Regions from separate parts of the Bacillus sp. SRL543 genome, predicted to be linked through region 3. Evidence: riboswitches for the same ligand, from Rfam matches in the RefSeq annotation. Region 3 holds a riboswitch; each other region holds the start of a gene.
The links. Region 3 has a riboswitch for lysine ahead of AC4E8B_RS18775 (aspartate kinase). Riboswitches for the same ligand answer to the same signal wherever they lie in the genome.
Positions count from the first base shown of each region.

Region 1: it holds a riboswitch for lysine, as region 3 does, so the genes downstream of both, AC4E8B_RS20380 (Na+/H+ antiporter NhaC family protein) here and AC4E8B_RS18775 (aspartate kinase) in region 3, are expected to answer to the same signal.
Region 2: it holds a riboswitch for lysine, as region 3 does, so the genes downstream of both, AC4E8B_RS24780 (transporter substrate-binding domain-containing protein) here and AC4E8B_RS18775 (aspartate kinase) in region 3, are expected to answer to the same signal.

Region 1 covers NZ_OZ481794.1:3,976,643-3,980,912, forward strand. Annotated here, with positions in the region: gene AC4E8B_RS20375 (sodium-dependent transporter) at 1-690, opposite strand, end outside; gene AC4E8B_RS20380 (Na+/H+ antiporter NhaC family protein) at 1,021-2,595, opposite strand; lysine riboswitch at 2,740-2,944, opposite strand; gene yunB (sporulation protein YunB) at 3,011-3,760, opposite strand; gene AC4E8B_RS20390 (HD-GYP domain-containing protein) at 3,821-4,270, opposite strand, start outside.
Region 2 covers NZ_OZ481794.1:4,864,030-4,868,299, reverse strand. Annotated here, with positions in the region: gene proV (glycine betaine/L-proline ABC transporter ATP-binding protein ProV) at 1-265, shown strand, start outside; gene AC4E8B_RS24790 (ABC transporter permease) at 262-1,095, shown strand; gene AC4E8B_RS24785 (glycine betaine ABC transporter substrate-binding protein) at 1,108-1,998, shown strand; lysine riboswitch at 2,367-2,550, shown strand; gene AC4E8B_RS24780 (transporter substrate-binding domain-containing protein) at 2,653-3,486, shown strand; gene AC4E8B_RS24775 (amino acid ABC transporter permease) at 3,550-4,270, shown strand, end outside.
Region 3 covers NZ_OZ481794.1:3,667,605-3,671,874, forward strand. Annotated here, with positions in the region: gene AC4E8B_RS18770 (YslB family protein) at 202-651, shown strand; gene AC4E8B_RS18775 (aspartate kinase) at 762-1,994, opposite strand; lysine riboswitch at 2,141-2,320, opposite strand; gene uvrC (excinuclease ABC subunit UvrC) at 2,390-4,162, opposite strand.

The sequences.
Region 1 (4,270 bases), 310 kb from region 3:
GAAGAAGATCTGGCCATATGCGGCCACCCAGACTCCAGGATCAGCAATTTTGCTCCAATCAGGCTTGAAGAATGCGTCAAGCCCCTGGACAGCGCCATCAAGGGTCAGCGCGCGAACAACAATGATTAAAAATAAGATAACAAGTGCCGGAATAAAGATTTTGTTCGCTACTTCTATCCCTTTTTTCACGCCTTTGAACAAAACGCCAAGTGTGATGATCCAGACAAGGATCAATGGGAAGAATACGCCTGGGACGATCGTGCTGATTGACCCCGGTGCATCTGCAAGCTGCAAATATTCGCCGAAAAAGAATCCGTTCGGGTCATCTCCCCAATTCTGGTTGAAGGAGAAGCCTGCAAATGACATGGCCCATGCAATGATGACTGCATAATAAGTGGAGATGACAAAGGATACCGCTACCTGCCACCAGCCAAGCCATTCATACTTCTTGCTCAGCCTTGCATACGTAAGCGGAGCGGAGCCGCGGTACTTATGGCCAAGTGTAAATTCAAGGATGAGAATCGGTATACCCGCTGTCAAAAGTGCAAACAGATAAGGAAAGAAGAAAGCGCCTCCTCCATTATCATAAGCTACCGCAGGGAATCTCCAAATATTCCCCAGCCCGATCGCTGATCCGACAGCTGCCATAATGAAACCTGCTCTCGTTCCCCATTGCGGACGATTATCCATAGTTCTATTTACCCCCGTTTCATTTCCAGCTTCTTTTGAAAAGCATGTCTCAAAGTTGGAAACTTTTATATTTTCTGATTTTTTAGTATAATCTAAACATAGTATAGCCACATTTTCCTGTGGTGTCAAAGCTTTATTTTCAGAAAATTATTATTTTTAAATAATAACTCCCAAGCCCCTAAATGCCCATCCACCTCCTTAATATACTAATATTCCCCTGCTGGATAGACTATCCATGAAATTCAGCAATTTCATATAAATCGTTCTTCATATTACACTTCCAAATTCAAAATAAAAAAGAGGCTCCCTAGTGCGGGATGCCTCTCAATGTCAATCTGTCAATTCAGCAGATGCTCCCTGCCCGCGCCCCGCAATGAAGGCAAAGGCAGTTAAAAGGACTGCGACAGAAATTAAAGCAAAAATGGTGCTTCCTGTAAATCCGATCACCAGGTAACCCACAGCTGCGATCAGCGCTGAGATGAGTGCATACGGCAGCTGTGTCAGCACATGATCGATATGGTTGCAGCCGGCCCCTGTGGATGAAAGGATCGTTGTATCTGAAATAGGGGAACAGTGGTCCCCGAACACCGCTCCGGCCAATACGGCTGCCATTGCAGGCAGAAGCAGCGAAATGTCGGTCGCTGCCACGACATCGCCTGCAATCGGAAGCAGGATCCCGAAGGAGCCCCAAGATGTCCCTGTACTGAATGCCATGATCCCTGCAATCACAAACAATATGATTGGCAGCAGAGAAAGGCTGATATTGCTGTTTTCCACGACACCTGCAAGATAGGTCCCGGTTTCCAGCTGGCCGATCAGGTCGACGATCGCCCATGCAAAGATCAGGATATAGACGGCAGGAAGCATGGATTTGATCCCTTCCCAGATCCCTTTTCCGAAAACGCCTGCACTTACGCCCTTCAGGACGACAGCCTGGCGAAGGAAAAGAAGCAGTGTTGCAGAAAGCCCGATAAGGCTTCCGATGATAAGGGATTTCGCTACATCGGTATTTTCAAAGATCTTCAGGATCGTTGCGCTTCCCTCTGCTGCTGTGTATCCAGTCCAGATCATAGCTCCGACGGTTCCAATGATCAATGCAATGATCGGCCAGACAAGATCGCCGACTGACCCGGTCGTGCTTGTTGGAAGATCATCTTTCAGTTCTCCAGGGGCAGGCTTTTCAGGATCCAGAACCAGTCCTTCTTTTACAGCCCGCTCTTCATGGGCTTTCATCGGCCCTATCTGTATATTCCTCAATGCCACGATGAATACCATTGCAAGAGCTGTCCATACATAAAGGTTCATCGGCACCATCTGCATGAAAGCTGAGAATGCCGAGTACTCTGTTACCCCATGGCCGGCAAGAATCGTTCCGATAAGGGCAATGATATAGGCGCCCCAGCTCGAAACAGGGGAAACGACACATACGGGGGCAGATGTAGAGTCGATCAGATACGCAAGCTTTGCCCTTGAAACTTTATGGCGGTCCGTTATCGGCCTTGAAATCTGGCCGACCGCCAGTGCATTGAAATAATCATCTATGAAAATAATGATGCCAAGCACTGCACCGACAAGCTGGGCGCCGGCCCGGGTTTTCACCCGTTTCATCGCCCATTCCCCGAAAGCGCGGCTGCCGCCGGAGATATTGATAAAAGCTGTAATGACACCAAGGACCAATAAAAATAAAATAATATATACATTCCAAGTATTCAGTGCGCCATCAGCCACAAAAATTCCCTTGACGGCTTCCCAGATGATGCTCAGTGTTTTCCCGATGCCAAAGTCGGCAAGCAGGAAGGCAGCGGTTATGATCCCGACACCTAAAGATAATAATACCTTTCTTGTCAGAACGACCATTAAAATGGCCACAAGCGGCGGCAAAAGTGAAAATATCGTGTTTGCCAATTTCTTTCCTCCTCCTTGTATGATGACAGGGGGGAACTTCCAGACGAAGATGCAGTCACAGCTCTGTACTGCTGCAGATAATAAAAAAGAGCAATGATAGAAAAACTCCATCATTACTCTTTCTAAGTAATAGGTTTCTCCATCACGATCTGTAGCTCCCCATTATAAAGCTTATCAAAGCATATACCTGCTTTGCCTTTATAATGACAGTGCTGCCCTTCTTCAAAGCAGCCCCAGCAATGGAATGCGGACACATTTCAATTGCTTCGGCAAATATTCCCTTTCTGATGCGGTCAAAGTTGTCATCCTCGCACATCTTACTATTGAATTTTGCACCTCTACCCCACCGGATATGATAAGGTCATATTAATTTCTTTAAATACTATAACAGGCGCCCTTCTTTTTAGCAAATCCATTAATTAGCAGGCAGTTCAATGGAAGGGGCAGAATCTCCGCCGCCCCCGTTATAGAATTGGGGCACATCTCCCGGAATGACTCCCATGGCCACTGGTACGTCCTCCTGAACATGTATAACCTTTGTGGCAAAAGGTATGATGATCTGGACCTGGACATCCAGGCGGACAAACACTTCCACTAATACATTATTGATTCCATGGTCTTCGCTTTTTCTGATCACATTTGATGTAACAGAACCTACGGAGTTGAATTTCACTGGAATTCTGGGTCCGAGATTCCCCAGCAGGGCATTATTGGTTGCCTGGCCCAATGGGACATAATAAATGATCCCATCCTGCTTTTTTGATCCTTTTGTTTCAATCTCTATATCCGTGAATGATTCCAGTGAGGAGAGGTCACCCTGTTCGGCCTTTTTTATATTGTCCTGAACAAGTTCCGTCACCTCTGCCTTCACACGGTTAAGCTTCTCGGTATTGATGGTTATGACAGAACCATCGCCGCTTTTAACAAACATGTCCTCGAGGTCCATTACATTGGTGATTTTTTTATTGATGGCATTGTTAATGACAAGCGATGCGATTTTCCTCGTCTGAGAGTCAGCGTAGCTCATCAGGGTCGGTTCAAGCCCTTTATTGATGATCCATATTCCGGCTGCGGTCGAGAACATGAAAAACACAAAAGTCAGCAAAAAGACATAACGGAAAGGAAGCGGGCCTTTCCTTGGGAGCCGGCCGCCGAATTTAGCCAAAGCAAATCCCCCCTTTACAAGCTATATGTATGCTGTAAAGGAGTGAACTAGCAGAAAAAGTTAGATTTTATTTGCTGCTGCCGGCATCCGCATTTCACACCCGGTGATTATTACGGTAAGTTCTTTTGCCAGATCAATCTCGAAAGGTTCAACGGGGAGCCCCTTTTCTTCCAGGATGCGTACGACGGGCCTGTCGGAAACTCCTTTATTCTGACGGATCACAATTCCCGTCCTGCCGTCATTCAAATGAACCATCATCCCGGAAGGATAGACCGCGACAGAGCGCCGGAACGCTTCCACCACCGCTGTATCAAATTGTTTACCTGAGCCTGCATACAATATTTCGAGCCCCTCATGAGGCAGCATGGCCCCCCTGTATACACGGTTGGAGGTAACAGCATCGAATACATCAGCGACGGCAATGATCTTGGCAAACAGATGGATCTCATCTTCAACCAGCCGCCTTGGGTAGCCGCTTCCGTTCAGCCTCTCATGATGCTGATAGGCGCA
Region 2 (4,270 bases), 1.2 Mb from region 3:
CACGATCGAAGCTGCATCAGCTGCCGTCAAGAATCAGCAGACACTTGAAGATATCCTGATTACCGAACTTGATTCCATTAGACCGGAAACCCTTCTGGTTGATCTGTTCGAACAGGTGGCAACAGCTTCCCTGCCATTGCCGGTCATCAACGAAGAAGGTCGGCTTAAGGGAGTTATTGTGAGGGGAGCCGTCCTTGGCGCACTTGCCGGGCTTGAAACGGACCTGAATGCAGAAGCTGAAGGAAATGAGGTGGAGAGCATATGACATTCTTGCCGAAGCTTCCGTTAGCCAGCTGGGTGGATAGTGCTGTCAGCTGGATTAAAGACATACTGGGTCCGTTCTTTGACGTTATGACTGATGCAATTGGTGCGGTTGTCCAATTCTTTGTCATGATCCTGGAATCGATCCCGACTTTATTGCTGATTTTAATATTTGCTGCCCTGGCATGGTGGGTCAGCCGCTGGACGATAGCGTTGTTTACTGCTATTGGGTTATTGCTGATTGATAATCTCGGCTACTGGGATGGTACGATCGATACGCTTGCGCTTGTTTTGGCATCGGTCATTATATCCATTCTCATAGGGGTCCCGATTGGAATCTGGATTTCACAAAGCGATCGCGCACAGAAAATCATCACGCCGATTCTGGACTTTATGCAGACGATGCCTGCCTTTGTTTATTTGATACCGGCCATCATCTTCTTTGGGATAGGGGTTGTACCGGGAATCATCGCTTCCGTCATCTTCTCGATGCCGCCAACGATCCGATTGACTAATCTCGGAATCAGGCAGGTGCCGGAGGATCTTGTAGAAGCATCAGATGCCTTTGGCTCAACGCCAAGCCAGAAACTATTCAAGGTCCAGCTGCCGCTGGCAATGAATACAATCATGGCCGGGATCAACCAAAGCATCATGCTTGCTCTATCCATGGTTGTTATCGCATCCCTTGTAGGTGCGCCGGGATTGGGTGCAGATGTGTACCGTGCCGTGACTCAATTAAAAGTTGGTGTAGGTTTTGAAGCTGGTCTTGTCATTGTCATCCTGGCAATTATCCTTGACCGGATTTCTCAAAATATAAGAATCACTAAAAACTAAGGGGGAAGAAACATGAAAAAATTGCGTATAGCCGGGTTGGCTTCAATCCTTGCATTATCTGTCGGATTGGCTGCCTGCGGGAATGAGTCTGACGATTCAAAGGAAAGCAGCACAATCGGTGATGGTGTGGATTACAAAATCACGGGCATCGAGCCTGGTGCCGGAATCATGTCCGCTACTAATAAAGCACTGGAAGAGTATGATAATTTGAAAGATTACACACTGGTTGAGTCATCTTCAGCTGCCATGGCCGCTGAGCTGGACAATGCCATTAAAGATGAAGAGCCTATCATTGTAACTGGCTGGACGCCGCACTGGATGTTCGCCAAGTATGACCTGAAATACCTGGAAGATCCTAAAGGGGTCTACGGTGAGGCCGAGAAGATTGAAACCTTTACACGCAAAGGCCTGGAAGCTGACCAGCCAAGTGCCTACAAAGTGCTTGACCAGTTCTTCTGGACGAATGATGATATCGGTAAAGTCATGGTTGAAATTCAAGAGGGAACAGACCCTGCGGAAGCGGCTGACAACTGGGTGAAAGACAATAGCGATAAAGTAGCCGAGTGGACAAAAGGTGCAGAAGAAGTAAGCGGAGAAGACATTTCCCTTTCATATGTAGCCTGGGATTCTGAGATTGCCAGTACCAATGTTGTGGCGAAAGTGCTGGAAAGCATCGGATATAATGTAGAAATGGTCCAATTGGATGCCGGTCCAATGTTCACGGCTGTGGCCAATGGTGATGCAGATGCGACCGTTGCTGCCTGGCTGCCGCTGACACATAAAGATTATCTTGATCAGTATGGCGACGATATGGAACGCCTTGGTGAAAACCTTGAAGGTGCAAAAACAGGACTTGTCGTTCCTTCTTATGTGGAAGCTGATTCAATCGAAGACTTAGATTAATGAGGCAAGAGCCGGGGATGATCCCGGCTCTTTTTCTGTCTGCGTCACTTAAAAAGTTTTGAGGGCTTCACTGCTTTACGGGCACAATGCAATGGAAGTTAACAGATTGAAAGTGAATGTACATAATGGCAGCTTCCTGCGTCGTTCAAGTCATGTGCCATCCTCATGTCTTTGTCAGGATGCCTGCCGGCTGGACAGCGGAGCTGCCTGATCCGGAGGATGTTTTTTTAGAGATGAAGAGGTTTTAGAAAAAGGCCTGCCTGTCCGATGGGAAAATCATGCCTGACATAATGCCCGGGACGAAGGATTGACAGATGAATTATATAATTGTAGACTATTAGAGAAAATTAAATAAGACCTCACTTTACTGGTGAGGTAGAGGCGCGGTGTTTAACAGTCTTTAGCGGAGCTTGAGAAGCGATGATGCTAGGGAGAAGGAAATATCGCCGAAGCGGGCATATATATCTCAGTATTGCCTGCTGGGTCTGCAGTTAAGAGCTGCAGGACTGTCTCAATGAGCTTCCCGGCTTGTTGAGTTGTGCTATCTCATTTAGGGAAATAAAGAGGACTTATGGGCATATGTATATAACGACCTAAGTTAATCTTAGGTCGTTTTTATTTTGTTCTCATCATACAAATATAGGGGGAGAAAACATGAAAAAAGCTTCATTATTTTTAGTATTTATGCTTTCGGCAGTCCTTTTGCTGGCCGGCTGCGGATCAAGCACAAGTTCAGGTTCAGATTCATCAGAAAGCGATACGTTCAAGGTTGGCCTGGAGGCTGGCTATGCTCCGTTCAACTGGACGCAGAAAGATGATGCCAATGGCGGTGTGAAAATCAAAGGCTCTGCTGAATATGCAGGCGGTTATGATGTTGAAATCGCAAAGAAGATTGCTGATGGGCTTGGAAAGGAATTAGAAATCGTTAAGACAGAATGGGACGGCCTTGTGCCGGCGCTGACGTCAGGGAAAATCGATGCCATCATTGCAGGGATGTCGCCAACGGCAGAACGAAAAGAGACAATCGACTTCTCAGACAACTATTATAATTCCCAGCTTGTTATGGTTGTAAAAAAAGGCGGGGATTACGAAAACGCTACTAGCCTCAAAGACTTTAAAGATGCTAAAATCACAGCTCAATTGAATACATTCCACTATTCTGTGATCGACCAGATTGATGGTGTATCCAAAGAAACAGCGATGGACAATTTCCCGGCGATGAGGGTTGCCCTTGAATCAGGAATCATTGATGGATACGTATCCGAACGTCCTGAAGCAGTCAGTGCTTCTGCTGCGAACGACAACTTTGCAATGGTTGATTTTGAAGAAGGATTCGAAACGTCAGAGGATGATACAGCAATCGCTGTCGGGCTTGAAAAAGGCAGTGAACTGACAGAGAAAATCAACGAGATCCTAAAAGGCATTTCAGAAGAAGACCGCACGACTATCATGGATGAAGCGATCCAGAATCAACCAGCTGCACAATAAGACTGCATAAAACCGGCTGTACGCTTACAGTCGGTTTTATGATGAATACAGAGGGGGAGAAAGATGAGCTTCGAATGGATCGTTAGAATCGTCTCGGAAAACTGGCCAATGTTCCTTCGCGGAGCGGGGATAACACTTCTTATTTCCCTGATCGGCACCATTATCGGCGCCGGCATCGGCTTGCTGGCAGGAGTGGTCCGCACCATTCCTGCACCAGAGCGCGGGCCTAAGAAAATCATGCTGAAGGTGATTAATTTCATCCTTTCGGTATATATCGAATTTTTCCGCGGGACACCGATGATCGTCCAGGCGATGGTCATTTATTATGGCTCCGCTTTGGCATTTGGCATTGATATCAATGTCCTGGCCGCAGCCATCATTGTTGTATCGATCAATACGGGGGCCTATATGGCAGAAATCGTCCGCGGCGGAATCGTCTCCATTGATAAAGGGCAGTTTGAGGCAGCCCAGGCAATCGGGATGAACCATTACCAGACGATGTGGAATGTCGTGCTCCCGCAGGTCATCCGCAATATCTTGCCGGCAACAGGCAACCACTTTGTCATCAATATCAAGGACACTTCCGTCCTGAACGTCATTTCCGTATCGGAATTATATTTCATGACCAAATCAGTCGCGGGGAATAATTTCAGGTATTTCGAGTCATTCTTTGTGGCATGCGTCATTTATTTTGTGATGACGTTCATCGTTACGAGAATCCTGCGTTATTTTGAGCGGAAATTAGACGGGCCTGACAATTTCGATCTGCTGGGCAAAGGTGAAA
Region 3 (4,270 bases):
AATAAAATTTTTAAAATATATTGATATTATATAAAGAACGAAAATCCACTCTCTGGCTATGATTCCGCATGTATAGGAGAATATATTGAAATAGCATTTTTTTCTTATAGGTCTTGAGCTGTTTTTTCTTGAATCTGTGCTTTATTCTTATCCGGATTGTATATAATAGAATCATAGAAAGAGGGGAGACGATTGAGCAATATGACATCCGCAGAAACAAAGGCCGGGCACGGGCCGGAAACCGTCCCTGCTTTCGGCTATGAATTGATAAGGGAAGACGTTCTTTCAGATATGCTGGGCAAGGATGCAGCCGAAATCCTATATTGGGCCGGCAAAAGGCTGGCCAGGAAATACCCGCTCCAAACAATGGAAGCAGTCATTGAATTTTTTGAAAGCGCCGGCTGGGGAAATCTTGCTGTAAAAGAAGAAAAAAGGAGCGAAGTGGAGCTCCAGCTTTCCAGCCCGCTTTTTGCCAGGCGCTTTAAGGAAAACCCGGACTGCACCTTCCAGCTCGAAGCCGGTTTTCTTGCACAGCAGCTGGAATCTCAAAAGGAACTGCTGTCAGAAGCCTTTGAACATCCCAAAAAAAGGGGCGGCCTTGTCCTTTTCACAGTAAAGTGGGATAAAAGAGACCGCATCAGCCCGCTCTAAGGGAAGGACCGCTGAAGCAGCACAAAAGAAGAGATGGCATGATGCGGGGCCCGCACCCGGGAAGAGAATTCTTCTTGGATGCAGCCCTGCGCATCTGCCATCTTTTTGATTTAAAGGCTCCTCGCCGGGGTGCCTGACAGTTCGAACGCTTCGTGGAGGGCTTCCACCGCTTTAACCATAAAGCTGTCACCGATGACGGTCGATACCTTGATCTCAGAAGTGCTGACCATCTTGACCTGAATCCCATTTGAAGAAAGCACCTCAAACATCTCTGCTGCCACCCCAGGATTCGACACCATGCCCGAACCGACGATAGACACTTTTGCAAGTCCTGATTCTGATTCGATCCGGTCATATTTCAGTGTATCCCGATTATTTTCCAGCACTTTTAGCGTCTCTTCCAAATCATCATTTTTAATTGAGAAAGACAGGCTTCCTGTCTGCCCTTCGGCCACGCTCTGAATGATGATATCTACATTGATATGATGGGCAGCAAGCGTCGTGAAGACAGTCGACAGGCCCTTCAGGGTGTCCTCCAGCCCAAGGATTGCTATCTTAGTAATCGCATTTTCAAATGCTACTCCCCGTACAACTAAATTTTCTTCCATTGTTGGCTCCTCCTCAATGATCGTTCCTCTTTCCCTTTCAGTGCTTGATCTTACTTCAAGCGGCACTTCATAGTTTTTGGCAAATTCAACTGCCCTCGGGTGAAGCACCCCTGCCCCGAGATTCGCAAGCTCCAGCATTTCATCATAGGAAACGGACTGCAGCTTCCTCGCTCCTTTTACATAGCGCGGATCAGTCGTATAAACTCCTGTCACATCTGTATAAATATCGCACTTATCCGCTTTAAGCGCTGCTGCCAGCGCCACTGCAGTTGTATCCGATCCCCCGCGTCCCAGCGTGCTTATGCTCCCGTCCTCAGTTACTCCCTGGAAGCCGGCAACAACGACGATCCTGCCTTGATTAAGCTGGTTCTGGATTTTCTCCGGATCGATATGTACAATCCTTGCGTTCCCATGCACAGCCTCCGTCTCTACCCCCGCCTGCCAGCCAGTGAAGGAGATGCTTTCATAGCCCTTCTCATTCAAAGCCATGCTAAAAAGGCTGATTGTCACCTGCTCCCCTGTAGTCAGGAGCATATCCATTTCACGCTTGCTTGGCGCAGCTGAAATTTCCCTGGCCAGGCCGACAAGCTGGTCAGTCGTTTTACCCATTGCAGATACAACGACAACCACATCGTTGCCTCTATTTTTTTCTTCAATTGCGCGCTCTGCTGCATTCAAGATTCTTTCTGTGCTGCCAACAGAAGTCCCTCCGAATTTCTGGACAATTAATCCCATCGTTTCTCCTTCTTTCATCTGGATATCGTGTTTCCGGCCGCCTGACATTTAAAAGAGAGGCCATCCATTGCTTATTTGAACACAAAAAAGCAATGAGAATGACCATCTCATTGCTGTGTTTAGAATACATATATAATATGCCCACACAGTGAGATAGCTCTCCAAGACGGCACTGTCTTGACAATCCGGTATTTATTCAATACAGGACCAGAAAAGAAAGAAATGAGACTTTCTTTTCTTCGGCAAACATTCCCTTTCAAAGCTTTTCATAGAAACTCATCTTTCTCTAAGCTTTTACTGATGAAGTTTGCACCTCTACCTTCACTTTAATGCTATAAAGTGATATTGCTATAAAGTTGAGACCATTATAACATAGCCCTTTTTTGATATCAATGCTATTCAGATAATTTATTCTTTAATTCCTGAGCGACATTCGCTGGAATTCCGACAGCTGTGAATTCATCCAATCCGGCTTCCTTCATTTTTTTCACGGATCCGAAGGTTTTCAATAGCAGCTTCTTCCTCTTTTCCCCAATTCCCGGAATGTCATCCAATAGTGATTGGAAGGCGCTTTTTCCCCGGAGCTGGCGGTGGAAGGTGATGGCAAATCGGTGAACCTCATCCTGGATCCGCTGCAGCAGATAAAACTCCTGGCTGTTCCGCTCAAGCGGAATGATCTCCAGCGGATTTCCATATAAAAGCTGGGAAGTCTTGTGCTTCTCATCCTTGGCAAGGCCGGATATCGGGATATCAAGCCCCAGCTCATTTTCAAGCACATCCCTTACGGATTCAATATGGCCTTTCCCGCCGTCGACAATAATAAGATCCGGAATGGGCAGACCTTCTTTCAGCACCCTGGTGTACCGCCTCCTGACAGCCTCGCGCATGGATTCATAATCATCCGGTCCCTTGACTGTCTTGATCTTATATTTTCTGTATTCACGCTTTTCCGGCTTGCCGTCAATGAATACGATCATGGCGGAAACCGGGTCCGTTCCCTGGATATTCGAATTATCAAAGGCTTCAATCCGGTGCGGCGTATAAATGCCCAGCTGCCGGCCAAGATTTTCAACCGCTTTGATGGTCCTTTCCTCATCCCTTTCTATGAGGGAGAACTTCTCCTGAAGGGCGATCCCGGCATTTTTCCCAGCAAGCTTGACAAGATCTTTCTTTTGGCCGCGCTGCGGTTTGAGCACCTTAACTTCCAGGAGCTTTTCTGCCATTTCTTCGTTGATAGAATCCGGCACCAGGATTTCACGCGGCTTGAAGTGGTTTGCCTTTGTATAGAACTGGCCCATGAATGTGAGCATTTCTTCCTCCGGCTCTCCGTACACCGGGAACAGCGAAACATCTCTTTCAATCAGCTTACCCTGCCTGATAAAGAAGACCTGGACGCACATCCAGCCTTTATCAACGGCAAAGCCGAATACATCACGGTCAGTAAAATCGGTCGATGTCATTTTCTGTTTTTCCATTGTCGCTTCAATATGGGCAATCTGGTCCCTCAGTTCCTTCGCCCTCTCAAAATCCAGTTCCTCTGCTGCAGCCGTCATTTTCACCGTAAGCTCTTTCTTGATGTCTTTGTAGCCGCCGTTCAAAAACCGTGCAATCTCATCGACAATATCTTTGTACTGCTTTTCGCTGACAGGCTTAACGCATGGCGCCAGGCACTGGCCCATATGATAGTAAAGGCACACCCTGTCAGGGAGGGTGGTACACTTTCTAAGCGGATAGATCCGGTCAAGCAGCTTTTTCGTTTCATTTGCCGCCTGGACATTCGGATATGGCCCAAAGTACTTCCCTTTGTCTTTCTTGACATTCCGGGTTGTGATCAGCCTTGGATGGCGTTCAGCTGTCAGCTTGATGAACGGGTAGCTTTTGTCATCCTTCAGCATGACATTGTATTTTGGGTCATATTTTTTGATCAGGTTCATTTCAAGGATAAGGGCTTCCATATCCGATGATGTAACAATATATTCAAAATCTTCTATTTCATTTACAAGGCGGAGCGTTTTGCCGTCATGCGAACCGGTGAAGTAGGAGCGGACACGATTTTTCAGCACCTTCGCCTTCCCAACATAGATCACGGTTTCCTGCCTGTCCTTCATAAGGTAGCAGCCAGGCTGATCCGGCAGCAGCATCAGCTTATTCTTAATTCTTTCATTCATGTATTCACCCCCGGGGCAAAGTCAATCTATATACACGCAATGCGCTGCAGTATTATTAAAATGTTGCCCTTCCATTTTAATAAAAAAAACTGAAGGAAAAAAGCAAAA